DNA from 4 places in the Martelella sp. UBA3392 genome. Region 3 is predicted to be linked to each of the others. Evidence: predicted binding sites of a transcription regulator. Region 3 holds the regulator's gene; each other region holds the start of a gene.
What was found. The regulator LexA, encoded in region 3, represses DNA repair genes until DNA is damaged. The targets are predictions, from matches to a motif close to TGTTCNNNNTGTGTTCNG.
Positions count from the first base shown of each region.

Region 1: the regulator LexA is predicted to act here: its motif matches at 2,842-2,859, upstream of dnaE (DNA polymerase III subunit alpha).
Region 2: the regulator LexA is predicted to act here: its motif matches at 2,019-2,036, upstream of B4E36_RS04570 (helicase-related protein).
Region 4: the regulator LexA is predicted to act here: its motif matches at 6,824-6,841, upstream of B4E36_RS04765 (energy-coupling factor ABC transporter ATP-binding protein).

Region 1 covers NZ_DEPM01000090.1:4,815-12,695, forward strand. Annotated here, with positions in the region: partial or broken gene B4E36_RS06600 (hypothetical protein) at 1-159, opposite strand, end outside; gene B4E36_RS06605 (Gfo/Idh/MocA family protein) at 156-1,421, opposite strand; gene B4E36_RS06610 (GntR family transcriptional regulator) at 1,500-2,591, opposite strand; gene dnaE (DNA polymerase III subunit alpha) at 3,078-6,545, shown strand; gene B4E36_RS06620 (porin) at 6,970-7,881, shown strand, end outside.
Region 2 covers NZ_DEPM01000061.1:9,989-17,869, reverse strand. Annotated here, with positions in the region: gene B4E36_RS04570 (helicase-related protein) at 1-1,781, opposite strand, end outside; gene B4E36_RS04565 (LytTR family DNA-binding domain-containing protein) at 2,099-2,947, opposite strand; gene B4E36_RS04560 (DUF6622 family protein) at 3,027-3,539, shown strand; gene B4E36_RS04555 (DUF3309 family protein) at 3,778-3,933, shown strand; gene B4E36_RS04550 (hypothetical protein) at 3,966-4,151, shown strand; gene B4E36_RS04545 (acetyl-CoA C-acetyltransferase) at 4,295-5,476, opposite strand; gene phaR (polyhydroxyalkanoate synthesis repressor PhaR) at 5,676-6,227, shown strand; gene rpmF (50S ribosomal protein L32) at 6,329-6,514, opposite strand; gene B4E36_RS04530 (glutathione S-transferase family protein) at 6,693-7,340, opposite strand; gene B4E36_RS04525 (biosynthetic peptidoglycan transglycosylase) at 7,410-7,881, opposite strand, start outside.
Region 3 covers NZ_DEPM01000227.1:4,912-11,220, forward strand. Annotated here, with positions in the region: gene B4E36_RS18290 (tripartite tricarboxylate transporter substrate binding protein) at 1-231, opposite strand, end outside; gene B4E36_RS18295 (sugar phosphate isomerase/epimerase family protein) at 393-1,220, opposite strand; gene B4E36_RS18300 (dihydrodipicolinate synthase family protein) at 1,225-2,382, opposite strand; gene B4E36_RS18305 (Gfo/Idh/MocA family protein) at 2,385-3,539, opposite strand; gene B4E36_RS18310 (nucleotide sugar dehydrogenase) at 3,758-4,924, opposite strand; gene lexA (transcriptional repressor LexA) at 5,210-5,917, shown strand.
Region 4 covers NZ_DEPM01000064.1:1,549-9,429, reverse strand. Annotated here, with positions in the region: gene B4E36_RS04800 (TRAP transporter large permease) at 1-410, shown strand, start outside; gene B4E36_RS04795 (MBL fold metallo-hydrolase) at 421-1,428, shown strand; gene B4E36_RS04790 (glutathione S-transferase family protein) at 1,447-2,034, shown strand; gene B4E36_RS04785 (sensor histidine kinase) at 2,001-3,941, opposite strand; gene B4E36_RS04780 (DUF4189 domain-containing protein) at 4,218-4,598, opposite strand; gene B4E36_RS04775 (response regulator transcription factor) at 4,893-5,612, shown strand; gene B4E36_RS04770 (winged helix-turn-helix domain-containing protein) at 5,605-6,804, opposite strand; gene B4E36_RS04765 (energy-coupling factor ABC transporter ATP-binding protein) at 6,955-7,632, shown strand; gene B4E36_RS04760 (energy-coupling factor transporter transmembrane component T family protein) at 7,632-7,881, shown strand, end outside.

The DNA of each region.
Region 1 (7,881 bases), on a different contig from region 3:
GGAGACGAAGTCGAGTTGCAGGGCGGCCCGCGCTAGCGCATCCTCCAGCCGGCCGTGGCCGTAGGACAGCGCACAGTGGTTGTGGATGTCGCCGAACAGCGGCTGAAGGCCGAGCCGGTTGGCGAGCGGGGTCAGGCGTTCGGGAAAACGGCGGGTCATTGCGCGAACTCCTGGGTTTCCGGGTCGACGGGCATGCCGCCGTTCTTCATGGATTTCTGTGCCGCCAGAACGATCCTGAGCGAGGCGACGCCGTCTTCGATGCCGACCGGCGGGTTTTCCCCGTCCATGAAGCGGCGGAGCGTGCGCACAAGCTCGAGATCAGCCCCGAAATGGGTGGAGTTGCGATCCGGACTGGTGAAGCCGAGCGTGCCGTGCGTGCGGCCATAATCCTCGACGATGTCGATGTCGCCAGAATGACGCTCCATCCTTATGCGGCCGGAGGAGCCGACAATCTCCAGCGTTTCCTGATCCTCGGCCCAGGGGCCGAAAATGGCGAAGAACAGACAGGCCGAAACGCCGTTTTCATAGCGGATGGTGACGATGGCGTGGTCGTCGATATCGGCGCCCGGCCGATAGACGCAGGTATCGTTGCGGTCCTCCGGCAGCGCCGCCTCGCCCCAACTCGGGTTGGCGATCGCGCCGGCGCCCTCGAAACGGTCAACCAGCGTTTCGTGGCGGCGATAAGGACAGTCCCGGTCGCAGAGCGAACAGCGTTCCGGCGCGTTCGGGTCGGGCGGGAACACGTTGCTACGGCCACCGACGGCGGTGACGGAAAGCGGCCGCGATCGCGCCACCCAGTTCAGCACGTCGAAATGATGCGAGCACTTGTCGTTGAGCGCGCCGCCCGACAACGCTTGCTTGCGGTGCCAGAGCTGCAGATAGCGGGTATAGGGGATGACCGAGCGCAGCAGGATCATCTGCGGATCGCCGATGCGGCCGGAATGGGCAAGCTTCACCGTCTCGACCCAAGGCTTTTCGTAGCGCCGGGTAAAGGCCATCAGCACCGGTTGACCGGCCTTTGCCTCCGCCGCCTGAATGGCTTCCGCGTCATCCAGCGTCACCGAGATCGGCTTGTCGAGATAGACGCGCTTGCCGGCCGCGATCGCCGCCTCGACTGGCGCGCGATGGGCATTGGTATGCGTGGTGACGACCACCAGATCCACGGCCGGATCCGCAACGGCGGCGTCCAGACTTTCAAAAACCCGCACGGCATGGCGGATGCCCGCTCTGCCATAGAGCGCGTTCAGATGGTCGGCGGCATAACCGGCGCGGTCTTCCAGCCGGTCGAACACGCCAATGATGCGAAAGCCGGTCTCCGCCGCGATTTCGGCCATGCGCGAGCCGACATAATAGATACCGCGCTCGCCGGCGCCGATAATGGCGACGCCCGTGGTTTTCTGCTGGACCGGCTCCTGGAGCATGCAATGCCTCTGAACTTGTTCTTGTTATCGGCATCGGATGCTATTTGAGTATATGTATGTGTACAATAATTGATGTACTCAATCGGTGTGGAGATCGATCACCGATCCATGGCGGACGTAGGAAATGGGGAGATAATGGGTTTGCGGCTCCTCCGGCCTGTCGGCGATCCGTCCACGGATGATCCGCTCGAACACCGCAAGCTTCTCGTCATGGCTGTTGCCCACCACATCGAACCGGCTGAGATGCTCCGACTGAAAATCCGTGCTGCCGAGCATGATAACGCTAAGATCGCGGCCCGCCTCAAGGCCGAGCTTGGCGAGGGCGCGCTCCAGAATGAAACCTTCGACAACGCCCCAGGCGATCAACGCCGTGAACGGAAGCCGCCCCTCGTCATCGGCGTGCCGACCGATCGCCGCGGCGATGTCGTCGATCTGATAGCTGCCGGGCAGCGCGTTCAGTTCGATGAGAAAACGCTGGTCTGGATCGGGAAGAAAGCTGCCGAGCAGATGGAACTCGCGGCGTGCCATCGCGATCTGGCGGGCATGATGGGCCGATGTCAGAAAGGCGATCTTGTCGTGGCCGCTTTCCCTGAAGGTGCGGAAGGCGATCGACAGCGCCTCGCGCCAATTGGTGCCGATGGCGTCGACATCGATGCCGGTCGCCGAAACCCCGTCGATGACGATATGGTCGGCCTGCCTGTGGAGGGCGGCCAGGAATGCGACCGTCAGAATCTCGAAATTCACCTGAATGAGGCAGGCTCGGAACCGCCCGATCCGTTCCAGCACGTCGATCGCCTGGGCGTCGCTCGAAAAGCCGAGCTGCAGCACTGAAAAGCCGGCGGACTTTATCCGTGTCGCGACCTCCTGCAGCGTCACCCGCGCCAGCCTGCTGTCGGAGTTGCGATAGAGTATAAGAAGGTCCGCGGCATAATTCTCGGGCTCCTTCTCCTCGGGCATGCCGGCGACGACGATACCCGCACCCGGACGGGCGATCAGACGGCCGTCCTCGAGAAACGGCTTCAGCGCCGCCTCCACGGTGCGCTGCGCCGTTCCGAATTCGCGCATCAGATGACGGACGGTCGGAAGCCTCTCGCCGGGCGATGCCCTGTCAATCCTGTCTTCCAGCCACCGACCGATAGCGGCGACGACCTGTTTGGTTTTGTTCTGCATATGGGTATTGTGAGTATAATTTATACCCGATGCAAGTCGTAAGTACACATTTGGCTTTACCCCAGATCCGCGGTGGCTATCAGAAAGGCAAGCCGGGTTCCGCGGATTGGGTGCCGAAGAGAGGTCTTCGCCGAGTTTTTTCAAACGCGGACATGTACCAATATCGTCCATATTTTCAGATGCTTGTCTGGGTTTCGAGTCTCTCCGCGCGGTGTGATCTGTTTTCGTCAGCAATAAAACGACTTGTAATGAGAACAAAAATAGAACATAAAAGGACTATAAGCAAAACGGAGGCGATCATGACCGATATTCTGCGCGACATCGCGGCTTTCTTCTCAGTCAGCCTGTTCCTGGCCAGCATGGCGTTGATCGTGAGCTCGCTATAGGTTTCTGTGCATTGCGAGACGAGTGATTGCACCGGCGTTGCTCGCCTGCCAAAATCGGGTGACGCATTTGATTTGGCGGCGGTGAAGGAGTGATCTCGAGATGCAGGCTGAAGGCAAAGAGCAGGCGGTTCGTTTCGTGCATTTGCGCGTTCACTCGGCCTATTCGCTGCTCGAGGGCGCGCTGCCGCTGAAAACGGTGATGAAGCTCGCCGTGGCCGACAGGCAGCCCGCGATTGCGGTGACAGATACCAATAATCTCTTCTGTGCGCTGGAGTTTTCCCAGAAGGCCGTGGGCGAGGGGCTCCAGCCGATCATCGGCTGCCAGTTGTCGATCGATATGGAAGATGGCGGCGACGGTGAGCGTCGTAGCGGCGGGCATCTGCCGCCGAAGAAACCGTCAATCGTGCTTCTCGCCGCCGATCCGACCGGCTATGCCAATCTGATGCATCTTGTCAGTGAGGCCTATCTCGGCGGAGAGGGGCATGACAGTATATATATAACGAAGTCATGGCTCAGCGCGCATTCGGACGGTTTGATCGCGCTCACCGGCGGGCGGACCGGCCCGATCGACGAGGCCGTTATTTCCGGTTTCGAGGCGAAGGCCGCCGAAAGGCTCGCATTCCTGAAATCCGCTTTTGGCGACCGGCTCTACGTGGAAGTGCAGCGGCACGGCAATTTCGATGTCCAGCACGAGCGTCGGGTTATCGCTCTCGCCTATGAACTCGATCTTCCGCTGGTCGCGACCAATGAGGCGTTTTTCCCGAGCCGCGATGATTTCGAGGCGCATGACGCGCTGATGGCGGTGGCGCACAATGCGATCGTATCCGACGATCGCCGTTTCAGACTGACGCCGGATCACTATTTGAAATCACAGGAAGAAATGGCGGCTCTGTTTGCCGATCTGCCCGAAGCGATCGAGAACACCGTGGAGATCGCGCGCCGATGCAGCTTCGTGCTGGATACCCGCATGCCCATTCTGCCACGCTTCACCGGCGCCTCAGATGATCCCGAAGAGGCGGAGCGGGCGGAAGCCGCGGAGCTGCGCCGGCAGGCGCGCGAGGGGCTGGAGGCGAGGCTTGCCCATGTGGGCCTGAGCCCGGGCCACACGCGCGAGGACTATTTCGAGCGGCTCGACTATGAGCTCGGCGTGATCGAAGGCATGAAGTTTCCGGGCTACTTCCTGATCGTTGCCGACTTCATCAAATGGTCGAAGGAGCGCGATATTCCGGTCGGCCCCGGACGCGGCTCCGGCGCGGGTTCGCTGGTCGCCTACGCCTTGACGATCACGGATGTCGATCCGCTACGATTTTCCTTGCTGTTCGAACGCTTCCTCAATCCCGAACGCGTGTCGATGCCGGACTTCGATATCGACTTCTGCCAGGACCGGCGCGAAGAAGTGATCCGCTACGTGCAGGAGAAATATGGTCGCGCGCAGGTTGCCCAGATCATTACTTTCGGATCACTGCAGGCCCGCGCGGCGCTGCGCGACGTCGGGCGCGTGCTCGAAATGCCCTATGGTCAGGTCGACCGCATTTCCAAACTCGTTCCCAACAATCCCGCCAACCCCGTGACGCTCGCCCAGGCGATTGAGGACGAACCCAAGTTTCAGGAGGCTGCGGAAGAGGAACCGATCGTCGGTCGGCTGCTCGCGATTGCTCAGAAGATCGAAGGGCTTTATCGCCACGCCTCGACTCATGCGGCGGGTATCGTCATTGGTGACCGCTCGTTGTCGCAGCTCGTGCCGATGTATCGTGATCCGCGCTCCGACATGCCGGTCACCCAGTTCAATATGAAATGGGTGGAACAGGCCGGACTTGTGAAGTTCGACTTTCTGGGCCTGAAGACATTGACGGTGCTGAAGACAGCGGTCGATTTCATCGCCCGAAAGGGGATAGCGGTCGATCTCTCGCTCGTCCCGCTGGATGATCCCGAATCCTACGAAATGCTCGCGCGCGGCGAGACGGTCGGCGTGTTCCAGGTGGAAAGCGCTGGCATGCGCAAGGCGCTGATCGGCATGCGGCCGGACCGTATCGAGGACCTGATCGCGCTGGTGGCGCTCTACCGTCCGGGCCCGATGGAAAACATCCCGGTCTATAATGCGCGCAAGCATAATGAGGAGGAGATCGAATCGATCCACCCGCTAATTGACCCGCTGCTAGCCGAAACCCAGGGCGTGATCATCTACCAGGAACAGGTGATGCAGGTGGCACAGGTGCTGGCGGGCTATTCGCTCGGCGAAGCGGACCTTCTGCGCCGCGCCATGGGCAAGAAGATCAAGGAGCAGATGGACAAGCAGAGGGTCCGGTTTGTCGAGGGCGCGGTGGAGAAGGGCGTCAAGAAACAGCGTGCCAACGAGATTTTCGATCTGCTCGCGAAATTCGCCAATTACGGCTTCAACAAGTCCCACGCCGCCGCCTATGCGATCGTGTCCTATCACACGGCCTTCCTGAAAGCGCATTATCCTGTCGAGTTCCTTGCGGCCTCGATGACGCTCGACATGGCCAATACCGAAAAGCTGAACGATTTCCGTCATGATGCGCAGCGTCTCGGCATCGAGGTCGTCGCCCCTTCGGTGCAGACCAGCTTCCGGCATTTCGAGCCGGGCGAAGGACGGATTTTCTATGCACTCGCGGCCATCAAGGGCGTCGGCGAGGCGGCGGTCGATCACATCGTCGCGGTCAGAGGGGACCGCGCGTTCGATAGCCTGGAGGATTTCGCGCGGCGGATCGACCCGAAACTCGTCAACCGCAGGGTGCTCGAAAGCCTGATCTGCGCCGGCGCCTTCGATTGCTTTGGCAAGGATCGCGCGGCGCTTCTGGCCGGTCTCGATCGCATCATCGGTCTGGCGCAGCGCAGCCAGGATGACAAGACGAGCGGACAGGCAGATATTTTCGGCAGTGCCGGCGACCTGCCTCAGATCACGCTACCGGATTATACCCCGATGCCGGATTCGGAGCGGCTGATGCGCGAATTCCAGATGCTGGGCTTTTATCAGACCGCCCATCCGCTTGACGCCTATGCCGATATATTGTCCCGCATGCGCGTTCAGAGCTTTGCCGATTTCTCGCTTTCGGTGAAGAATGGTGCCGGCCGCGGGCGCCTGGCCGGCACGGTGGTGGCCAAGCAGGAGCGCAAGACGCGCACCGGCAACCGTATGGGCATCATCACGCTTTCGGATGCGACCGGCCAGTTCGAGGCGGTGCTGTTCTCCGAGATGCTTTATCAATACCGCGACCTTCTGGAACCGGGAACCTCTGTTGTCATCACCGTGGCGGCCGATGTCCGTCCCGAAGGCATCGGCATGCGGATACAGACGGTCCAGTCGCTCGAGGAAGAGGCTGTGCGCCAGCAAAGCGCGATGCGCGTCTACCTGCGCGATGATTCGCCGTTGGCGTCGCTGTCCCGGCACCTGAACAGCAGCGGAGACGGGGTCGTGTCCTTCGTGGTTATCCAGAACGAGGGGCTGCGTGAAGTGGAGGTCGAGCTTCCGGGCAAGTACAGGCTCTCCCCGGAAGTGGCGTCAGCCATGCGCGCGGTATCGGGCGTGGTTGACGTCGAACTCGTTTAGCCCTTTGCGGTAGAGGTGATCAGGTTCGATTCGTTTTCGCGGTGGTCGAAAGCCGGACTTCGCTTCGTTTTTGGCGGGTATTGGGCGCGTTTGCACGTCGAAGTCGCAGAATATGCGGCGTTTTTGTCGCGGCCTGCTTGCGGTGGCTGGATGGAGCCGCTCTGTTGACGCTTGTTTTCTTTACCTTTTGTAAAGGTTTGGGGCTCCCACGACCCCAACTTGTTGCGTATCGGCAACAGCAAGCCGGTAAGGAAGCCTCGGCGGCGGTTATGCGGGCGATTGACGATTGCGATCGGGCGGCGGTCTTGTATGTTCATAGTCAGAAGCGAGGGTCTAGACAGCCCGATCTTCTTGAAACCCGGAATGGGGCAGGGAACGCTCAGGCGAAAAACCCATTCCGCTTTAAAACCTTTTGGAGGTCATTATGAACGTGAAGAGCCTTCTTCTCGGCTCCGCTGCAGCAGTCGCGGCAGCTTCCGGCGCCCAGGCAGCCGACCCGGTTGTGGTCATCGAGCCTGTAGCTGCCAACTATGTAGAAATCTGCGACGCCTTTGGTGCCGGCTACTTCTACATCCCGGGTACTGAAACCTGCCTCGATATCGGTGGTTACATCCGTTTCCAGATTGACGCTCAGACCGGTGCGAATTCGCCGGATAGCTGGAACGTATGGACTCGCGGCCATATCGACATCTCTTCGAAGACCGAAACCGAACTCGGTGTTCTGACCGGTTTCATCTCGCTGAACTCCGAATATTATTCCGATGACGGTTCCTCCACTACCTACCTCGACGAGACCTACCTCGCTCTTGGCGGTTTTCAGGCTGGTTACTTCAACAGCTATTGGGATCAGGGCCTTCTCGGCGAAATCGATGACCTGAACGGCCAGACCAAGTTCAACTCGGTCCGTTACGTCTACACCGGCGATGGTTTCGTAGGCGGCATCTCGCTCGACGCTCTTGAGCCGTCCATGATCGGCCTGATGAACAGCGGCAACAATGTACCGCACCTCGGCGTTTCGGGCCGTATCGGCTTCCAGGCTGGCGGCGTTGGCGCCAAGCTCGATGTCGGTTACGACACCTACAACGAAGAAGCTGCTTTCCGCGCTATGGCCTCGCTGGCGCTTGGCCCGGGCGCTCTTGACCTCGGTGCTATCTATGCAACCGGCTGGAACGCTTATGCCGTTACCTACGGCGCCAACGACTTCCAGGATTACTCGCTGGCGACCCCGACCGTTATTCCGGGCGTATATGCCGAGTGGGCTCTGGCCGCCGGTTACAAGCTGAACGTAAGCGACAACTTCGCGATGACGCCTGCTGTTCAGTGGACCTCGGCTAAC
Region 2 (7,881 bases), on a different contig from region 3:
TCGCGCGCCGGACCGGTCAACTGCTCGTCGGCCAGCACGATCACGCGCGGGCGCAACACGTTGTCGGAGGCGACCAGTCGCGCCACCGGATCGCCGAGCCAGCGCACGGTGCCCGACGCATCAAGTGCCAGGTCGCCATTGCCCGAGGCGTGCAGCCGCGCGGCCCGCGCCTCGAACTCCAGCGCGAGCGCCTTCAGCGCCGCCGCTTCGATCGCCTTGGCATCGGGACCCTCGGCCCCGGACACGGCTTTGAAACGGAAGCCCGCCAGTTCCCCCACATGATGTCCTTCCACAAAGACATCACCATTCACGCTCACTTCAGCTTCAAGCATCGCATTCTCTCTCAGGCGCTTCATCAGCACAGATGTCCTGCGGTCAACGAAGCGTTTCGTCAACCTCTCATGCAGCGCATCTGACAGCCGATCCTCGATTTTCCGTGTCTTTTCCTGCCAGTGTGTCGGATCGGCAAGCCATCCGGGCCGGTTGGAAACATAAGTCCATGTTCTGATCTGGGCAATCCGCGCCGACAACGTATCGATTTCTCCATCGATCCGGTCGGCGTGTTTTACCTGCTTTGCCAGAAAATCCTCGTCCACCGTGCCGTGCTGGACAAGGTCCAGATAGAGCGAGGCGATCAGCTCGGCATGCTGGGCGGGGGTGATCCGGCGATAATCCGGCAGCGCGCAGGCTTCCCACAAAAGCTCGATGCGGGCGCGGCGGTCTGCCTTGCCGGCAACGTCGGGATTGCGCGCCAGAAACTCGAGCGCGCGCTGGTCGACCGCCGGCAGGGCCCGCGTCAGGCCCGGCACGCGCGGCACGTCGTCAAGGCTCGCCTTCAGGTTGTCGAGAGAGGTGAAATCGAGCGCCTTGGAGCGCCATTGCAGCACCCGGACGGGATCGAACTGGTGCGATTGCAGCCGTTCCACCAGCTCATCATCGAACGGTGCGACCCGGCTGGTGACGCCGAACGTGCCGTCGCGCATGTGGCGGCCGGCGCGGCCGGCGATCTGGCCGAGCTCGCCGGGATTGAGGTTGCGGTATTGATGGCCGTCGAACTTGCGATCCTGGGCAAAGGCGACGTGGTCGACATCGAGATTGAGCCCCATGCCGATTGCATCGGTCGCCACCAGATATTCGACGTCGCCATTCTGGTAGAGCTCGACCTGGGCATTGCGGGTGCGTGGCGAAAGCGCGCCCAGCACCACCGCCGCCCCGCCGCGCTGGCGACGGATCAGCTCGGCGATCGCATAGACCTCCTCGGTGGAAAAGGCGACGACGGCGGAACGCCGCGGCAGTCGGGTGATCCGTTTCTGGCCGGCATAGAAAAGCTGCGACAGGCGCGGCCGTTCGACCACGGAAATGCCGGGAAGCAGTTTCTGCAGGATCGGCCGCATGGTCGCCGAGCCGAGAAGCAGCGTCTCCTCGCGTCCGCGCAGATGCAGGATACGGTCGGTGAAGATGTGGCCGCGCTCCAAGTCGCCGGCAAGTTGCACCTCGTCGATGGCGACGAAAGCGACATCGGCCTCGCGCGGCATGGCTTCCACGGTGCAGACGCTGAAGCGCGCCTTGGGCGGGGCGATCTTCTCCTCGCCGGTGATCAGCGCGACATTGTTGACGCCGACGCGCTCGACGATGCGGGTATAGACCTCGCGCGCCAGAAGGCGCAGCGGCAGGCCGATGACGCCGGAGGAATGCGCCACCATGCGCTCGATCGCGAAATGGGTCTTGCCGGTATTGGTCGGACCGAGCATCGCGGTCACGCCGCGCCCGCTCAAGATCATTGCTTCAGAATTCAATGTCCGGTCCCGAATGATGTGGTCGGGGCCAAAATCTCGCCCCCGACGGTCTTTCATATCCGCACGGGCCGGCTCCATCGGCCCGCAGCGGTCGCTCGCCTATAGATGGCCCGCCCATCGCCGACAAGCAAGAGGGCCGCGCGATTTCAGCCGCGAAAACGCCCTTTCATTAAGTTTTGGAACAGATGCGAACGAATCACAGACGAATCGCTGACTCTGCTGTTTTCCCGGTTTGTTCACGGCTAGATGTTGCGGAAACGCTTCGTGCGCGGTCCACATCTGGATTCGGATTTCTTGCGGGATCATAGCGAAAGGCCGGATTCGGCCATCGCGTTAACCATTTGCCTCAACAGCAGGCCCGCTTGGCGCAGGTCATCGAGACAGGAACGGCTGACGGGCAGGCGGCCGCCGGCGGTGGTTTCAACGAACACCTTGCCGTTCTCGCGCCGGACGGCGGAAACGGCATCGAGCGCAACCCAGTGGGAGCGGTGGATTTGCAGGCCCGCTACCGGCGCGGTCTCCTCGATCGCGTCCTTCAGCCGGATCAGCAGCATGTGGCGGCCCGCGCCGGTGGTGACCTCGACATAATGATCGCTGACGCTGAGCGAGACCAGCGGTCCGTGCCTTTCGACCGGCAGGCGCGCGAGCAGCCGCGGCGGTTGGGGCCTTTGCGGCTCCTCGGTTTCCGCCGGCTTGTCGCGCGCCAGAAGCTCCATTGCCGCAACGGCGGCGGTTGCGATGATAAAGGCATGGGTCGCGGTCGCGGCAATTGCAGACGGCGCGAGCGCCGCAATGCCTTCGACCGCGATCGTGACGGGCAGCACCGCGACGGTGGCGGCAAGGCCCGCGACAAGAATAACGGCCACAAGCGCGAAATGGCGCGGCGTCCGGCGGGCTCTCAGGTGAAACCGCGTCCACTTTGCAAAAAAATGCGCCGCCCAATAGGTCAAAAACGTGGTCGCCGCCCAGAAGGCGAAGCGCCCGGCGAGCGAAAACGCCGATTGCGTATCGAAGGGGCCGGACCAGGCGAGCACGGCGGCGAGGATAAGAAGCAGGCCATGCACCCGCCAATTGGCAAGATCGCGCTGCATCTGGCGAAGCGTGAATTGCAGGCCGCTGTCATTCGCGAAGTTTTCGCGCAGTTCGTTCATTCCCTGTTTTCCCGATGGCTCGGAATGTTATGGCAGCGGCCAAGGTTATCGTTTCCCCAAGATGAAAGGAACAGCGGAAATGCTTATCGACATTATCACCGGTACGCCTCTTTACGTCTGGCTCATCCTGGCGCTGCTCGTCTATCGCGGCGTGAAGCGGCTTTATCCGCGCGACGTTCATCTGCGTGCGTTCGTGATCCTGCCGCTCCTGTTTCTGTTTCTCGCCGGTCACCGGCTGGCTACGCTTGACTACACCCATGCGGTGCTTGTCGGGCTCGTCGGCGGCCTGGTTGTCGGCGCGTTGCTGACGGTCATGCTGCGGCCGCAGGATCGGCTTTCCTATGCCGGCGGGGATAGCGCCCATGTCGAGGGCGAATGGCACACGCTGGCGATGGTCCTGGCGCTGTTTGCCGCGCTTTATGCGCAGAATGCCGGCCTCGCCGTAAACCCGGCGCTTGCCAACAACGTGCCGTTCATGCTCGCGGTCAACGCCGTGATCGGCCTTGCCACCGGCTTTTCCACCGGGCGCGCCGCGGCCTATCTGCTCAAGGTAAAGAGGCTCGCAAACGCCGGTGAAAGCGCTCCCCGTTAACTTTCGGGCCAAAGCCGGAACGAATCAGCGACGAATCGCTTACCCGTCGATTTTCCGGTTTTGTTCACCGCTAGATATGGTGCGGGAAGGATTTGTTAACCATATATTTCAAGCGGTTGGCGCTGCCCGCGCGCGCAGCCGTTAACCTTTTCCACGCCGCCTTCGGAAGATGGGCTGGGAACAAAATTTTGCCCGACCGCGTTTAGGCTGCGAACATCTGAACGGAGAGGGCAATCACATGCTGGGCACCATTCTTCTCATTATTCTGATATTGCTGCTGATCGGCGCGCTGCCGCGTTGGGGTTATTCGACCAACTGGGGCTACGGGCCGTCCGGCGGTCTCGGCCTCGTGCTGCTGATCGTCATAATCCTGCTTCTGGCAGGCTATATCTGACAAAGACCAAAGATAATTGGAGACATGACCGCATGAAAAAGACCGTTCTCGCCATCGCAATCCTTCTTCCGCTTGCAGCATGCAGCACGCAGCAGCGCAACGCCACAATCGGTGGTGGCCTGGGCGTAGCGACGGGCGCCGCCGTGACGGGCAACACGACCGGTGCTGTTGCCGGGGGGCTTATCGGCGCTGGCGTCGGCGCTGCAACCGCAAGGTAATCCAGGATTGCCCCGGCAAGGTCATTCATGCCGGGGCCATCTAAAGCGGCGCGCGCCTCGGGCTGTCGCGTCAAGATCGGCTCGAAGCATCCCCCCGCTCGTCGATCCAGGCGTCGCTATTTGCGACGCCTTTTCTTTTGCGCTCAGGCGCGTTCCACGCACATCGCAACGCCCATGCCGCCGCCGATGCAAAGCGTGGCGAGACCCTTTTTCGCATCGCGCCGGCGCATTTCGTAAAGCAGGGTCGTCAACACCCGCGCGCCGGACGCGCCGATCGGATGGCCGAGCGCGATCGCCCCGCCATTGACATTGACCTTTTCCGGATCGAGCGCCAGTTCGCGCACCACCGCGCAGGCCTGCGCCGCGAATGCTTCGTTGGCCTCGATCAGGTCGAGATCGCCGACTTCCCAGCCGGCCCTCGCCAGCGCCTTCTGCGATGCCGGGATCGGGCCCGTGCCCATGACCTGCGGATCGACGCCCGCCGTTGCCCAAGAGACGATCCGCGCCAGCGGCGCGATGCCGCGCCTTTGAGCATTGGCCGCGTCCATCAGCACCAGCGCCGCCGCGCCGTCATTGATGCCGGAGGCGTTGCCGGCGGTCACGCTGCCGCCATCCATGAAGGCCGGGCGCAGGCGCTCGAGCGCGTGCGGGGTCATGCCCTCGCGGATGCCTTCATCCTGATCGACCACCACCTCGGATTTGCGGGCGGCAACCGTGACCCGCACGATCTCGTCGGCGAAGCGGCCGGCGGCGCGGGCGGCCTCGGCGCGGTTTTGCGAGCGGGCGGCATAATCGTCCTGCACCGCCCGGGTCAGGCCCCAGCGCTCGGCGATGTTTTCCGCCGTCACGCCCATGTGATAGCCATAGAATGCGTCGACCAGCCCATCCTTCAGCATGGTGTCGACCATGGCGGCGTCGCCCATTCGCGTTGCGCTGCGAAGATGGGCGCAATGCGGCGACAGCGACATCGATTCCTGTCCGCCCGCCACCACGATCTCGGCATCGCCGGCAAGGATCTGCTGCATGCCGAGCGCGACCGCCCTGAGCCCCGACCCGCAGAGCTGGTTGATGACGAAGGCGGTTTTCTCAAAAGGCATGCCGGCGGCCATCGCCGCCTGTCGGGCGGGGTTCTGGCCGGCGCCTGCCGTCAGCACCTGGCCGAGGATCGCCTCATCGACGTCCACCGGCGAAACGCCCGCGCGGGCAAGCGCTTCGGCGATCGCCACCGCCCCCAGCTCATGGGCGGGCACGCTGGAAAGCGCGCCGCCCAGAACGCCGATCGGCGTGCGCGCCGCGCCTGCAATAACAATGGCCGAACCGGACATGTTTCTCTCTCCCCGTTTCATGATAGCGGCAATGTGCAGAAGCCGGTTTGCGAAGTCAAACGGGCCGCCGCCGCCGCTTTGCCGCGCAGGAAAGGCCCCGCCGCCGGCGTCGCTGCATTGCGACAAAATCATTGTACCGGGGCCGGTTTTGAGGTTACATCAAGGCGGGAAGAGGAAACAGATCGCGGGAGGAGGCACAATGCCCGTAAGCGACGGACCAACAATCATCAAGAAATATGCCAACCGCCGGCTCTACAACACCGGCACCAGCAGCTACGTCACGCTGGAAGACCTGGCCGACATGGTGAAAAGAGGAGAGGATTTCACCGTGAAGGACGCCAGGGCCGGCGACGACATCACCCATACCGTGCTGACCCAGATCATCTTCGAACAGGAGGCGAAGTCCGATCAGGCGATCCTGCCGGTTTCATTCCTGCGCGAGATCATCGGCTATTACGGCGACCAGATGCAGGCCATGCTGCCGGGCTTTCTCGACAACGCCATGAAGGCGTTTTCCGAGCAGCAGAGCCATATGCGCGAGCAGATGGACAAGGCGCTCTACGCCAATCCGCTGAAACGCGAATATTACCGCAAGGAAGAGGCCGCGCGTCAGGCCGGCCTCGGCGCCACCAGCTACCGCGCCGCGGCAGACGAGGAAGACCTCGATGGCATGCACACTGCGGCCGCCGGCGACCTCGACGACCTGCGCCGCCAGTTGCGGGTGCTGCAGGACCGTATCGACAATATGTGAGCGACGCCGGGCGGAAACGCCCGGCCATGAAATGCGCCGCAACAAAAAAGCCGCCCCTTGGGACGGCTTTTTTCAATTCAGCGGAAATGCTGCCTGATGGATCAGGCGCTTTCCTTCGGCGTCAGAACCTGGCGGCCGCGATACATACCGGTCTTAAGATCGATATGGTGCGGACGGCGCAGTTCGCCGGAATTCTTGTCTTCGACATAGGTCGGAGCCTTGAGAGCGTCGGCAGCACGGCGCATACCGCGCTTGGACGGGGTCGTTTTTCTTTTCGGTACAGCCATTGGACTACTCCACTTGGGGCGCAAGGCACAATCATCGGCGGGTGAAACCACCGCAAGATCGCCCTTGGAATTCTTGAAATTTGGCGCGCTTATACAGGGCAATCCGGGGTTTGACCAGTCCCCCCGGCATTTTTTTGACTCATTGGGAAGCCGGGCGGAAACTTGGCGGAGACCGGGCTCAGACTTCGTCTTCCGGAACCACCCAGCTTTCGGCAAGCGCGCCGTCACGCCAGCGCTGGAAAGCCGGCACGCTTCTGATCGCGGTCATATAGGCGAGCGCGGTCGGATTGTCGGTAAGTTCATAGACCTCGAACCGGTTGACCACCGGCGCATACATCGCATCGGCCGCCGAAAAAGACCCGAACAGGAAAGGCCCACCGGAGGTCTCGAGCGCGTCGGCCCACAGCGTTTCGATGCGCCGGACATCGGCTTTGACGGCGTCATCCACGGCAAGCGGGGCGGGTTTGCGGCCGAAATTCATCGGGCAGGCCCCGCGCAGCGCCCGGAAGCCGGCATGCATTTCGGCCGAGAGGGCCCGCGCCGCCGCCCGCTCCACCCTGTCGGCGGGCCAGAGCTGGGCTTCGGGATAAAGCTCGGCGACATATTCGATGATCGCCAGCGATTCCCAAACACGAAACTTGCCGTGATGCAGCACCGGCACCTGACCCACGGGCGAGACCTCGCGAAAGCGCGGATTGCCGGCGGGAAAATCGAACGGGATCAGTACTTCCTTGAACGGAATGCCGGCAGCCTCCATCGCCAGCCACGGCCGCAGCGACCAGGAGGAATACTTCTTGTTGCCGATATAAAGCGTCAGATCGCTCATGCTTCACCCTTCCGTTTGCGCCGGAGTTAACCGCATTTCCCCGCCCCGCGCCAACAACAATGTCGAATGTCAGTCATAAAGGCAGGTGATATAGGCGCCCGAGCGCCCGGCCAGCCGCTCCACCCTGGCGGCGAGGTTCTGCATATGTCGGCTCGGGGCGGCGGCCTGCCGGCCCACCGGATCGGGCAGCGACACGGCGAGCAGCGCGGCCTGCCGCGCCGTCAGGTCCGAAGCCGAGACGCCGAACTGTTCGCGCGCCGCCGCCTCGATGCCGAAGGTTTCCGGCCCCCATTGCGCGATGTTGAGGTAGATTTCCATGATCCGCTTCTTCGGCCAGACGATGTCGGCGGAGATCGCCAGCGGCAGTTCCAGCGCCTTGCGCAGATAGGAGCGGCTGTTCCAGAGATAGAGGTTCTTCACCGTCTGCATCGGTATCGTGCTCGCCCCGCGCACGGCCTTGCCGGCCAGCGCATCCTCGACCACGGCCTTGTACTCGCCCCAGTCGATGCCGTCGTGATTGCAGAACTGCCCGTCCTCCGAC
Region 3 (6,309 bases):
GCCGATCGAGCCGGACGCGCCCGGCTGGTTGACCACGACGACTTCCGTGCCAAGCGCGTCGGCAAGGATCGGGGCCACCACGCGGGTGACCTGGTCGGTCGAACCACCCGCCGACCACGGCACGATGATGTTGATCGGCCGGTCGGGCTGCCAGGTTTGGGCGGTGGCCGCGCTGGCGGCGAACATCGCGATTGCGGCTGCGGAAACAGCCAGCTTCGAAATCATGGACATGATAGTCTCCTCCCTTGACTACTGGATAGTAGGTTACGGGCGCCTGACCTCGTGTCAAGCGACCAGATTCCGCAGTTTTCGGCCGATCCGCCGGGGAAGCGCTCCTCTTGCTCCTCCCCCGGCCTTCCGACCGCCTGCCTGCGCAAACAGGTAATTCAAACTCAGCAGCAGCCGGCGGCGCGTTCGATGATGACTTCCATCACCGCGTCCGGATCGCGCTTCCACCAGTTCTCCGCTGAAAAAATCTCAACCTCATTCAGTCCAGCAAAGCCCTCGGCCTCCACGGCTGCGCGCAGGTCCGGGATATCGATGACGCCATCGCCCATCATGCCGCGGTCGTTCAGCATGTCGGTGGTCGGCACCAGCCAGTCGCAAAGGTGAAACGCCAACAGCCGCGCCTTCCCCGCGCGGGTGATCTGGGCCTTCACCGCAGGGTCCCACCAGATGTGGTAGACGTCGGCGGCAACGCCGATGCCGTCGCCGAGCCGGTCGCAGATGTCGAGCGCCTGCGCCATCGTGTTCACCGCGGCGCGGTCGGCCGCATACATCGGATGCAGCGGCTCGATGGCGATCTTCACGTTTGCGGTGCGAGCATAGTCGAGTGTCTTCGCCAGCCCTTCCTCGATCATGGCGCGGGCGCCATCGATATCGCGGCTGTCCTTCGGCAGGCCGCCGACGACCATGACAAGGCATTCAGCGCCGATGGTCGCGGCCTCATCGACAGCGAGGCGGTTGTCGGCCAGAACGGCATCCGTCAGCGCGCCTTCGGCCGTGTACCAGCCGCCGCGGCAAAGGCCGGAAACAGCAAGCCCGGCATCGCGGATCTGGCGCGCGGCCTTGTCGACGCCAAGCGCCTGCAACTGGTCGCGCCATGGCGACAGGCCGCCGAAACCGTGACGGGCGCAGCCTTCGATCGCCTGATCGAGTTTCCACTGTGCCCGCGTGGTCGCTGTGTTCAGCGAAAGCCTTTCGGGGGTGATCACCGCCATGCCGTCAGACCCCGATGCCGTGGGTGGCCATCACCCGCGCGGTGCGGGCTGCGGCCATCTCGGTATCCGCGATCAGCCCAGCCGCATCGGCAAGGCGCACGATCTCGGCCAGGTGCTGCGCCGAGCGGGCGCTCTGCTGGCCGCCGAGCATGGTGAAATGGTCCTGATGGCCCATCAGATAGGCCAGGAACACGACGCCGGTCTTGTAGTAGCGCGTCGGCGCCTTGAAGATATGGCGCGACAGCGGCACGGTCGGCTCCATCACCGCGCCCCATCGCTGCATGTCACCCTTCGCCAGCGCAGCAAGCCCGGTGGCCGCCACGGGAGCGATCGGATCGAAAATGCCGAGAAGCGCGTGGCTGTAACCCTGGTCGTCGCCGGCGATCAGCTCCGGATAGTTGAAATCATCGCCGGTATACATCTTTACGCCATCCGGCAGGCGGCGGCGCATGGCGATTTCCTTTTCGGCCGAAAGCAGCGAGATCTTGATGCCGTCAACCTTGTCGGCATTGTCCGCAATCACCTTCAGGCAGGTATCCATCGCCGCCATGTGATCGGCGCTCGCCCAATAGCCTTCCAGCGCCGGGTCGAACATCTCTCCGAGCCAGTGCAGCACGGCCGGCTGCTTCAGGCCCGATAGAATGCGGCCATAAACGCGGGCGTAATCGTCGGCGCTGTTCGCGACCTTGCAAAGCGCGCGCGAGGCCATCAAGATCACCTGACCGCCGGTGGCTTCGACCGCCTCGCACTGCATTTCGTAGGCCGCGATCACGTCATCGATGGTCTTCGCATCGGCCGGGTCGAGGTGGTCGGTGCCCGCGCCGCAAGCAATCGAATGACCGCCGGCTTTCGCTTCCTTCACGGAACGCTGGATCAGCTCCAGAGAGGTCGGCCAGTCCATGCCCATGCCGCGCTGGGCGGTGTCCATGGCCTCGGCCACGCCGAAGCCGAGCGACCAGAGGTGATGGCGGAAGGCGAGCGTCCGGTCCCAGTCAACATTGCAGTCGGACCAGGGATTGTTGTCAGCGAGCGGATCGACCACCACGTGCGCGGCGGCAAACACCTTGCGGTTCCACGGCCCCCTGTCCGGCGTCACGCTGGCACCGGAAAAGGAGAAGGTCTCGATGCCGCCGGAAGCGGTCGGAAGCTTGATAGCGGTCATGATCAGATTCCCAGATCTTCGAGGTCGACCCAGCGGCGTTCGCGCGCGCTCTTGTAGCCGGCTTCAGCGAGCTGCACGCCCTTGGCGCCCTCGGTCAGCGTATAGGCCCAGGGACCGTCCTCCAGCACATGGCGCAGGAACTGCTCCCACTGCACCTTGAAGCCATTGTCGAAGACGGTGTTGTCCGGCACCTCTTGCCAGTCCTCGAAGAAGTTCATCTTCTGCGGTTCGTCGGGGTTCCACACCGGCTTCGGCGTATTGGCGCGGTGCTGACTGTAGCACTTGTGCAACCCGGCAACGGCGGAGCCGTGGGTGCCGTCGATCTGGAAGGTTACGAGATCGTCGCGGCGAACGCGGGTGCACCAGCTTGAATTGATATGCGCGACGATATCGCCTTCCAGCATGAAGGTCGCATAGGCGGCGTCATCGGCGGTTGCCTTGTATTCCCTGCCCTGCTCATCGATGCGGGTCGGGATATGGGTCGCGGTGGTGCAGGAGACCGACTTTACCGGGGCGATGACATTGTCCAGCACATAGCGCCAGTGGCAGAGCATGTCGGAAACCATGCCGCCGCCATCCTCGGCGCGGTAGTTCCAGCTCGGGCGCTGCGCCGGCTGGTCCTCGCCGGTGAAGACCCAGTAGCCGAATTCGCCCTTCACCGACAGGATCTTGCCGAAGAAGCCGTTGTCGCGCAGCCGCTTCAGCTTGACGAGGCCCGGCAGGTCGAGCTTGTCGTGGACGATGCCGTTCTTGACGCCCTTTTCCTTGGCATAGCGGGCGATCTCGACGGCCTCTTCCAACCCCTCGGAAACCGGCTTTTCGGAATAGACATGCTTGCCCGCGTCGATCGCCTTTTTCAGCAACGTCGGACGCAGTTTGGTGGAGGCGGCATCGAAGAAGATGACATTGTAAGGGTCGGCAAGCGCCGCATCGAGATCGGTGGTGACGCGCGCAACGCCGTGGCGCTTCGCCAGTTCCTCGATCTTGGCGGCATTGCGGCCAACGATGATCGGGTCCGGCATCACAAGCGAGCCGTCACTCAAACGCAGACCGCCCTGATCGCGGATCGCGAGCACCGAGCGGATAAGATGCTGGTTCATTCCCATGCGGCCGGTGACGCCGTGCATGATGATCCCGATACGATTGGTATCAGCCATAGAATTCCTCCCTGAACTTGGTCATTACCTACCAGTTAGTAATAAACGCGTCAACAAGGCAGACTGACAAAAATTAATAGCGCGGAAGCGGGAGACATACGGTCACTCTCGCGAGCGAAACCGGACCGGAAAACCCCGGCAGCGACGTTACATCGGCGCCGGAGAGCCGCAGATTGATGGTCGCCGGCTCAGGTTTCTCGTAACGCGGTTGCGGCCGATCAGTCGGCGCCGAAAAGGTCGCGGGTGAAGACCTTTTCGGCGACATCGCGGATTTCATCGGTCATTCTGTTCGCAACGATCAGGTCGGCATTGTTCTTGAAAGCGTCCAGATCCCTGCTCACAGGCGAATTGAAGAAGGAATCGTCCTTCAGCGCCGGTTCGTAGACGGTGACCGGTATGCCCTTGGCCTTGATCCGCTTCATTATGCCCTGAACGGAGGATTGGCGGAAATTGTCGGAACCCGCCTTCATCACTAGCCGGTAGATGCCGACCGACTTCGGCTTCAGCGCGATGATGCGTTCGGCGATGAAGTCCTTGCGGGTGGTATTGGCGTCGACGATGGCGCGAATCAGGTTCTGCGGCACCTCCGAATAATTGGCCAGAAGCTGCCTTGTGTCCTTGGGAAGGCAGTAGCCGCCATAGCCGAAGGATGGGTTGTTGTAATGGTCGCCGATGCGCGGATCGAGGCCGATGCCCTCGATGATCTGCCGCGAATCCATGCCGTGGGTGACGGCATAGCTGTCGAGTTCGTTGAAATAGGCGACGCGCATGGCGAGATAGGTGTTGGCGAAAAGCTTGATCGCCTCGGCCTCCGACGCCCCGGTGTAGAGCACGGGAACATCCTTCTTCAGCGCGCCTTCGACCAGAAGGCCGACAAAGGTCTCCGCCCGGGCGGAACGCTCGCCGATGACGATCCGCGAAGGATTGAGGTTGTCGTAGAGCGCCCGCCCCTCGCGCAGGAATTCCGGGGAGAAGATGATGCGGTCGCTTTGAAAGGCAAGCCGCGTGCGGTCGGTAAAGCCTACGGGTACGGTGGATTTGATGATGATCGTGGCGGCGCTGCCCGAGGCCAGCACATCACTTATAACCCTGGTCACCGACGAGGTGTCGAAGTGATTGGTCTCGGGATCGTAATTGGTCGGCGTGGCAACGATCACGAAATCCGCATCGCGATAGGCTGCCGCCGCTTCGGTTGTCGCCTTCAGCCGCAGCGGCTTTTCCGCCAGATAGCGCTCGATCTCACTGTCAACGATCGGGCTCCTGCCGGCATTCAGTGCATCCACCCGCCCCGGATCGATATCGATCGCCACCACCTCGTGGTTCTGCGCCAGCAGGACCGCGTTCGAAAGCCCGACATAGCCGATACCGGCAACCGCGATTTTCATGTTTCACTCCAGATCGATCCAGTGGCCCGGTCACGCTCGCCGGTTTATCGCCCGCGGCACATAAATTGGCAAGTCGCCCGGCACGCGCTCCGGCTTCCAAATGGACGGCTTTCGGCATGGAATGGCTTTTGAGACGAGACCGGCCTGCCGGTTTGTCGATTCGGCGCCCGAGCCGCATCGGCGGTGCGAAACCCCTTGATTGCCGGGCCTGGGGGCGGACTTGCGGAACACAGTGAGAACATGTATATTCGTTCTGGATTTGTTTCGAAGGGCCAGGGGCAGGAAATGCTGACACGCAAACAACAGGAATTGCTGTATTTCATTCATGAACGGATGAAAGAGACCGGTATTCCGCCATCCTTCGACGAAATGAAGGAAGCGCTGGACCTCGCGTCGAAATCCGGCATTCACCGGTTGATCACCGCGCTGGAGGAACGCGGCTTCATTCGCCGGCTCCCCAACCGCGCCCGGGCGCTGGAAATCCTGCGCATGCCGGACAGCGTCATCGGCCAGCAGCCGCGCCGGGGCTTTTCGCCAAGCGTGATCGAGGGCTCGCTCGGCAAGAAACAGGAAGAGCCGAAGGCGCCGGCCGGCGCCAATGACAGCGGCTCGACCGGTATTCCGGTCATGGGCCGGATTGCCGCCGGCGTGCCGATTTCGGCGATCCAGGAAAACACCCATCAGATCACCGTGCCGGCGGAGATGCTGGGCGCGGGCGAACATTACGCGCTGGAGGTGCAGGGCGATTCGATGATCGAGGCCGGGATTTTCGACGGCGACACCGTGATCATCCGCAACATCTCCACCGCCTCGCCCGGCGATATCGTCGTGGCGCTGGTCAATGACGAGGAAGCGACGCTGAAGCGGTTCCGCCGCAAGGGCGCGTCGATCGCCCTGGAAGCGGCCAACCCCGCTTACGAGACCCGCATTTTTTCGGCAAACCAGGTCAAGGTGCAGGGCAAGCTTGTCGGCCTGATCCGCCGTTACCACTGAAGGTCAGGGTCTCAGGAACCGCGATGACCGGCAGGTATTCGCCGGAGCGCCAGTCATAGAGCCGGTGCCTGTTCCACGGGCGCGTCAGCGCTCTGACCGACGTGCTGACTGAGAGCGTCATGGGGCCGCAGGGCGGTTTTGCTGCCGTGGGCGGCGCAGCCGCAGCGTCCGCTTTGCCTTCTCTCGGCGGATTGGCATTGCTTGCTTGCTGAACGATTGCCCCGCCCCCGTCCGGCTCCGCAACCAAGCGCCGTATGTCGCCATCGCCCGTAATTCGACTGCCAGCCGGCGGCAGCGTGAATTGGAAGGCGCCGTGCTGGCGGCGCATCGCCGGCGTGATTAGGTATGCGCCGGAGCGGCAGGGCTGGAAACCGGGGCGGGAGCGACTGACA
Region 4 (7,881 bases), on a different contig from region 3:
GCATGCTCGCCTTCACCGGCATGCCGGGCTGGCTGGGCCGCACGGTGCTGGAGGCCGGATTTTCGACCGAGGGCGTGGTGCTGGCGATGGTCGTTGTCATGGTGCTGCTCGGCACCATTCTCGACAGTTCCTCGATCATGCTGCTGGTGCTGCCGATCGCGGTTCCGATCCTGAACGGTCTCGGCGTCGACCTGATCTGGCTCGGCGTGATCGCGATCCTCGCCGTCGAGATCGGCCTTCTGACGCCGCCCTTCGGCATCGCCGTCTACGTCATCAAATCAACGCTCGGTCCGGACAGCGACATCACGCTCGGGCAGATCTTCCGCGGCGCGGCCCCGTTCGCGCTGATGATGCTGTTCGTGCTCGCGCTCGTATTCCTGTTCCCGGCCATCGCCACCGCACTGCTTTAGGGAGAAAGAAATGTCCAGATGGAAATATACCAAGGGTCTACACGATCTCGGCAATGGCTGCTGGGGCTATCTGGTGCCGGACGGTTCATGGGGCTGGTCCAATGCCGGGCTGATCGCCGATGGCGAGGCCACCCTGCTTGTCGACACGTTGTTCGACCTGAAATGCACCGCCGACATGCTGGCCGAGATGCGCAACGCCGTGCCGGCGTCGGAAAAGATCGGCATCCTGGTCAATACCCATGCCGATGGCGACCACACCTTCGGCAATCAGTTGGTCAAGGGCGCGCGCATTATCGGCACCGAGGGCACGGTCAGCGATTTCAACCGCTTCGACCCCAAGGTCCTGCTCGCGGTTCAAAACGATCCGAAGAAATTCGGCCGCTCCGGTGAGTTCATGGCCGAATGCTTCCGCCCGTTCGATTTCTCCGGCATCGAACTGACGCCGCCGACCGAGACCTTCAAGGACCGCATGACCATCAAGGTCGGCAACAAGACGGTGGAGCTGATCGAGGTCGGTCCCTCCCATTCGCTCGGCGACGCGTTGATCTACGTGCCGGAGGACAAGGTTCTCTACACCGGCGACATCCTGTTTTCCGCCGGCACGCCGATCGCCTGGTACGGGCCGATCGCCCGCTGGATCAATGTCTGCAACATGGTGCTGGACATGGATGTCGAGATCATCGTCGCCGGCCATGGCCCGCTGTCCACCAAGGAAGACGTGCGCAAGATGCGCGACTACCTGCTCGAAATTACCGAGAAGGCTCGTCCGTTCTACGAGCAGGGCGTGGATTATCTCGACGCCGCATACAAGATCGAACTCGGCGAATATCGCGACTGGAACGACGCCGAGCGCGTTGTCGTGACGCTGCGAACGCTGTATGACGATTTCGACAATGCGCCGATCCGACCCAACCGCGTGCCCATCCCCTTCTTCGAGGAGATGAAGGATATGCGCGAAAGCCTCGGGAAACCGCCGGTGCATCACGAATATTGCAGCCATGATCATCATGATCACTGAGTCATTCGGGAGTTATCCATGAAGCTGTTCCACGCGCCCGGCGCCTGTTCCGACGGGATTGTTCTGCTCCTCGACATCATCGGCGTACCTTACGAAATTCACGAGCTCGACGTGAGGAAAGGCGATCAGCGCCAACCCGACTATCTCGCGATCAACCCGAAGGGCAAGGTTCCCGCATTGTTGCGCGACGATGGCAGGCTGCTCACGGAGTTTCCGGCGATCGCCTTCTGGCTTGCCCGCAAATATCCCGAGGCCGAACTGCTGCCGACGGACCCCGATGGCGAGGCAAGGGCGCTGGAGCTGCTCGATTTCATCGTCTCGTCGATCCATATGCGCGGCACGGCGCTGGTGCAGCGGCCATCGGCTTTCGCCAGTTCCGCCGAGGCGCAGGAAGAGGTCAAGGCGATGGGCCGGCAGGCCATCGAGCGGGGGCTTTCGCAGCTTGACAGGGAACTGGGCGATCAGAAATTCCTGATGGGTGATCGCTTCACCCTGCCGGACGCAGCCGCCTATTACGTGCTGAGCTGGCAACCCCGATACCAGGTGCCGCTCGGAAAACGACTGGAGTCTTACTACGCGCGGCTTTCCAGACTCGCTCCGGCCTGAGCGATCGGAAAGGAAAGCATAACGATCGTTCCCCCGCCTTCGACGCTTTCGATATCAATGGCGGCGGCGTGGGCGGTGGCGATGCGCGACACCAGCGACAGCCCCATGCCGGTGCCCTTTATCCTGCTTGTATTGGAACCGCGCACCCTGGCCTGCAGCACCTTGCCGATTTCGTCGCTCGGAATGCCTATTCCCTGATCCTCAACGGCAATCCGGACATTGCCGCCGACAATCTCAACGGACAGCATGACCGATCCATTGCCGGTCGGCCCCGAATACTTCACCGCATTTTCGAGAAGATTGACCAGCGCCAGATTGACCATATCGGCATCGACGCAGATCGCCGCCCCGACCGCATCCTCCGTGATATCCACGGTAATGGTGGCATCCGGCATCAGGTCCCGGCTTCTGCGGGCGGCATCGAGCACGATCATGCTGACCGGCGTGGCGGTTGCCTCCGGCTCCAGCGCCAGGCCTTGCACCCGGCTGCGCTCCAGATTGATTTCAAGCACTTCGACCAGACGGGCAATGCCGCGCCGTATCCGCGCGATCCGCAGATGGTTGGCCTTGTCATCGTCCCTGAGCCCGAGTTCCATCGTATCGACGCTGGACCGGATCGAGGCGAGCGGCGTACGATACTGGTGCGAGATCACCTCCATGAAACGGACCTGGTTTTTCTGCTGCTGGAGCTCGGCTTCGAGCGCGGCCTCGGCGGTGCGTTTTGCCTCTGCGAGTTCGGCGGTGCGTATTTCGACCATTTCAGCCGCCCGCTGCCCGGCGCTGCGGGCGGCCTGGAGCGCTTTTTCCTGCAGGGCGGAGTTCAGGTGATGGGCGGCTCTGAGCCGCCAGCTCAGCATGGCAGTGAGGAGCAGCGCCTCCAGCAGGCAGGCAATGGCGTAGCCCTTTGAGGCCCAGTCGGGCAGGCCCGGCACATTCCAGTAATAGAGCAGCATGACAGTCATTCCGACCCACAGCACCAGGAAGGCGGCGGCGCGCAGATAGCTTGCCCAGTCTCCCGGCCTGATCGTCACCAACCCGTAGATGGCCGCAAGCGTGACGCAGGCCAGTATGAAGATGTTGCGCACCGGCGCTGTGTAGAGGTTGAGTCCGACGAAAATCGAAAGCGTGGAAACAAGGCCGACTGCGCCGGAGATGACGCAGACCCAATACATCCAGTGGCGCGGACTGGTGAGGTCGAACGCCCGCATCGTCGTCATCGCGCCGGCCAACAAGCCGAAGGACGAAAAGAAGGCCAGAAACAGATCATTGCCTCTGCCGCCCTCGGAAAACAGCAGCCGCGCATAACCGAGACTGCCCATATGATAGGCTGCCGCCGAGATCGTGCTGAGCGCTAGAAACAGATAGAGCGGATCGGGATCAGAGCGATAGAGCATGAGCTGGGTGACAAGCAGCAGCGCCATGCATCCGATCACGGCGCCGCCGACCGTGGAGACCAGCGCCTTGTGCATCAGATAGTCTCTCGGCTGATAGAACCGCACATTCAACATCATCATGACATTGGGAGAGGCAGCGCGGATATAGATCACCTTCGGAATGCCGGCGCCGAGTTCGAGCGCCACCGCATCCTCGAAACCGGACAAGGCGTCATCGGAAAGCGGCCGGCCCGCGCCGAGACCGAAATGAGCGAAATCCGCCACCGACAGGCCGGGGCGTTCATCGGCTGCATAGATGTCCACGAACTCGACGAAGGTCGGAGTCAGCGCCATGACCGCCCGCATCGTCTTTTCGGATGAGATGGTAACCCGCAGCCATACCGCATCTGTGGTGAACTGTGCCGGAATCCCGTGATTTTTCACCGGCCTGAAGTTGGCGTCGCCTCCGATAATATCAGCCAGAGTCAAAGTCGCTGAAGGATCGGCGAAAATCGCGAATTCCGGTTCGGACATCACATCGGCGCGCGCCGGACCGACGGCCGCAAGCATCGCGGCAACAAGCACTGAAAACACGCAGAACAGAAGACGGCATTGATGGCGCAAACGCGATTTTCTCCCTCATATCCGGCTTGGCCGGAGCATCGCCTCAACGAGACGCCGGCGGCGCAGCGAAGGCGGCATGCGCCCCGGCGTCGCTGCCGCTGCGACCATTATAGCCAAGCAATGATGAGGCGCGTTGCGTCAAGACGAAATCGCCCCGAGCGCCGGACGAAAACCTGATCACCGCTGCTATTCGAGGTTCGACGGCGCGCAGTAAGTGTCGTGAATGTTGCAGCCTTCCGCGCCACCCTCGGCGCATTTTGCCATGGCCTCATCCTGGGAGGCCTGCCTGCTGGAACCCGCGCCGATTCCCATCGCGGCCCTGCTCGTCGCCCGCGCGAGCGAAACGCACATATCCGCGCCCGAAAAGGCAATCTCGCAGTCGCCGGCGCCGCCCTTGCCGCATTCCGACATCGCCTTGTCGCTAGCCGCCGATTCGGAGTCCGCTTCGGCAAAGCCGACATCCTGGGTGGAGTTGCTATAGGCAACCGCAACATTGGAGCCCGCGAATGCCGCGGCCGGCAGCGCCCATATTGCCGCGACGACGACCATTTCCAGAAACTTTTTCATGTGTCCCCCGATCCGAAACCGCTGAAACCGCCGGCAGCGTCCCCGGCACTTTGTTCATGCTAAAATAAATATTTACCCGCATCAAATATAAACCACGCCAATGCTGCCCACGATCCAGGAAATAAAGTAATACAATGTAACGAAACATGACGCGACGATCTGGAAACTGGAGCGAAGCCGACCTCGGGCCGCCTCATCCTGACGGCAGGCTTTGACATGTCAGCAAAGCCGTACATTAAATATGTCCCGACGCATGCCTCATCACATCTCGCTCAAGGGGAGCCCCATCACACAATGGCTGGCCAGACACAAAAGGCAGAAGGCGACGCACACGGAATCCGCATTCTTCTCGTGGAGGATGAGCGGGATTTGCGGCAGAGCTTCGCCGACTACCTGACGATGCGGGGCAACACGGTGACGGAAGCGAGTTCCGGGCTCGAATTTTACCGGGCACTGCGAAAACAGAAGTTCGATGTCGCCATCATCGACGTCAACCTGCCCGATATCAGCGGTTTCGAACTTGCCGAGGAACTTGCCAAGGAAACCGAAGGCGTGGGCATCGTGATGCTGACGGCCCGTGCCGGCCGCGAGGACCGTATCAGCGGCTATAGCGCCGGCGCCGATCTCTATCTGACGAAACCGGTTGATGGCGATGAACTGCTTCTGGCGGTCAACAATCTGGCGCGTCGCCTCTCCGAAAAGACCTCCGTTGCAGCAGTCCCCTGGAAGCTCGATACGGTCGGCTACACGCTGACCGCGCCCGACGGCACCCGGATCGAGCTTACCGGCCGGGAGCTCGATTTCCTGAAACTGCTTGCCGATGGCGGCGGCAATCCGGTCAGCCGCGCTGTACTGTCCGCCGAGCTTGGCTATGACGACCGGCCGGAGGCGCGCGGCATCGACGCGATCATTCAAAGGCTGAAGCACAAGGCCGGGGCGATCGACATGGACCTGCCGATCAAGACGATTCGCCTCGTCGGCACCAGCTTCACCGCGACGGTCGAGATCAGATAGCCTCGTCCCGCCAACCCGGCAGGTAGTCGACCTTATCGACACCGGTGAAACGGGCGAGGCGCGCAAGCTCGGCGTCGAGCTTTTCCAAACGGCCGGAAGAGGCCCGCACGCCCGGCTCCAGCCACAGCCTGCGGACGTCGAGCGAGGAACGCTTGCGGTCGGCCTTCATGTCGATCCGTCCGATCATGCGGTCGCCCTCGATCAGCGGAAAGACGTAATAGCCGTATTGCCGCTTCGGCTCCGGCACGAAGACCTCGATGCGATAGGAAAAGCCGAACAGCCGTTCCGCCCGCGCCCGGTCGCGCAGCAGCGGATCGAACGGGCTCAAGACGCGCACCCGCGAGGGCGGTTCCGGCACGTCGAACAGAACCGGCATCTCCTCGGCAAGCGCCACCGCCGCGCGCGGCCTGCCGCCGTCGACGGTTTCCACCTGCACCTCGGCGAGTTGGTCCGCATTGGCATCCACCCAATCCTTCGCCTCCTGCGGCGTGACGACGGCGAAAAAGGCGGCGATCTCGCCGGAGGTCGCGAAGCCAAGCCGGGTGAGCGCGGCGCGGCAGGCCCAGTCGACAAATTCCGCGTGGTCAACTTCCTCAAGGCGATACTGGCCGGGTATCACCCGCTCAGCCAGATCGTAGGCCTTCTGGAAATTATGCCTGTGGCAGATCGCGAAATGGCCGGTGCGCCAGTGATATTCCAGCGCGGTCTTGGCTGGATGCCAGTTCCACCAGCCGCCGGAAACGTGATCGTCCTGCTTCAGTTCGCGCGCGAAGATCGGGCCGTTCGCCCGCACCTGTTCATAGGTGTGCTCGAACGCGGCGGCAAAGTCCTCCCCGTGCCATTTGCGCCAGCGCTCCTGCAGACGCTCCTCCTCGCGCCGGAAACGGTGTTTCCAATAGGGATAGAACCGCATCGGAATGATGGAGGCGTCGTGGGTCCAGTGCTCGAACAACGCCCGGTCGCGCTCCAAGAGCGCGGTCAGATGCTCGCGGCGAAAGGTCTGGTTGCGCGAAAACAGGATCAGGTCATGCGCACGCTCGACCGTGCGGATCGAGTCGACCTGCACGAAGCCGATCGTCTCGATCAGATCGAGAAGCCCGGCCTTGTCCATCGCCCTGCCGGGCGGAATGGAGAGCCCCTGTCGGGCGAGGAAGATGCGCCGGGCATCGGCGTTGGAGATCGTGATGGTCATGGCGCGAGCCTAATCCGATTCGGACAAAATAAGAACATCCTATCCGCGCCGCCCTGACGCGACGTCCCGGCAACCTGTGCAGCAGCGGGAACGACCCTTCCGGAACCGGACTTTCATGCCTATAAGAGGAAAAAATGTCCGGGGGCGAGATTGCAGATCGAATTCATTGAGGCCGGCGTAACGCATGAAGGCCGCACGGCGCTTCATCCGCTGACGCTGACGCTGACCGGCCGCAGGGTCGGCGTGATCGGCCTCAACGGCTCCGGCAAGACCACCTTCGCGCGGCTGATCAACGGCCTGACCCAGCCCACGACCGGCACTGTCGCGGTCAACGGCCGCGATACTGTTTCCGAAACGCAAGCGGTGATGGCGGACGCAGGCTTTGTGTTCCAGTCGCCGCAGAACCAGATCATCCTGCCGATCCTTCAGGACGATATCGAACTGGGATTGAAGGCGCGCGGCGTTGCCAAGGCTGAAGTGCCCGAGCGCGCGCAGGAGGCACTCGGCCGGCTCGGCATCGCCCATCTCGCCAGACGCCGCGCCCATGAGCTTTCCGGCGGGGAACTTCAGCTTGCCGCCCTTGCCGCCGTGCTTGCCACACGTCCCTCTCTGGTGATCCTCGACGAGCCGACCAACCAGCTCGATCTCAAGAACCGTCGCCGCGTCGCCGATACGATCGCGGCGCTTGACGAGGATGTCATTATCATCTCCCACGATCTATCCATCCTGGGCGGTTTCGATCGGGTGCTGCTGTTTCACGAGGGGCGACTTGCCGGAGACGGCGCGCCGGAAGACGTCATCGCGCGATACGAGGCGATGAACCGCTGATGCAATCGCTCTATGTCGAAGCAGACAGTATTCTCCACCGCATGGCCCCGGGCGTGAAGCTTGGCGGGCTGGTCATCTTTTCGCTCGCCGTGTTCTTCACGGCAAACCTTTGGGGGCTGGCCGGTTTCGCCGCCGTCGCAGCATTTGCCTATTTCACTTTGCCGATCAGACTGCGTCCGGCTCTGGCCCGGCTGGTGCCGATGGCGCTCGCCGTCCTGCTCGTCGGCGGCTTCAGCCTGATCTTCAATC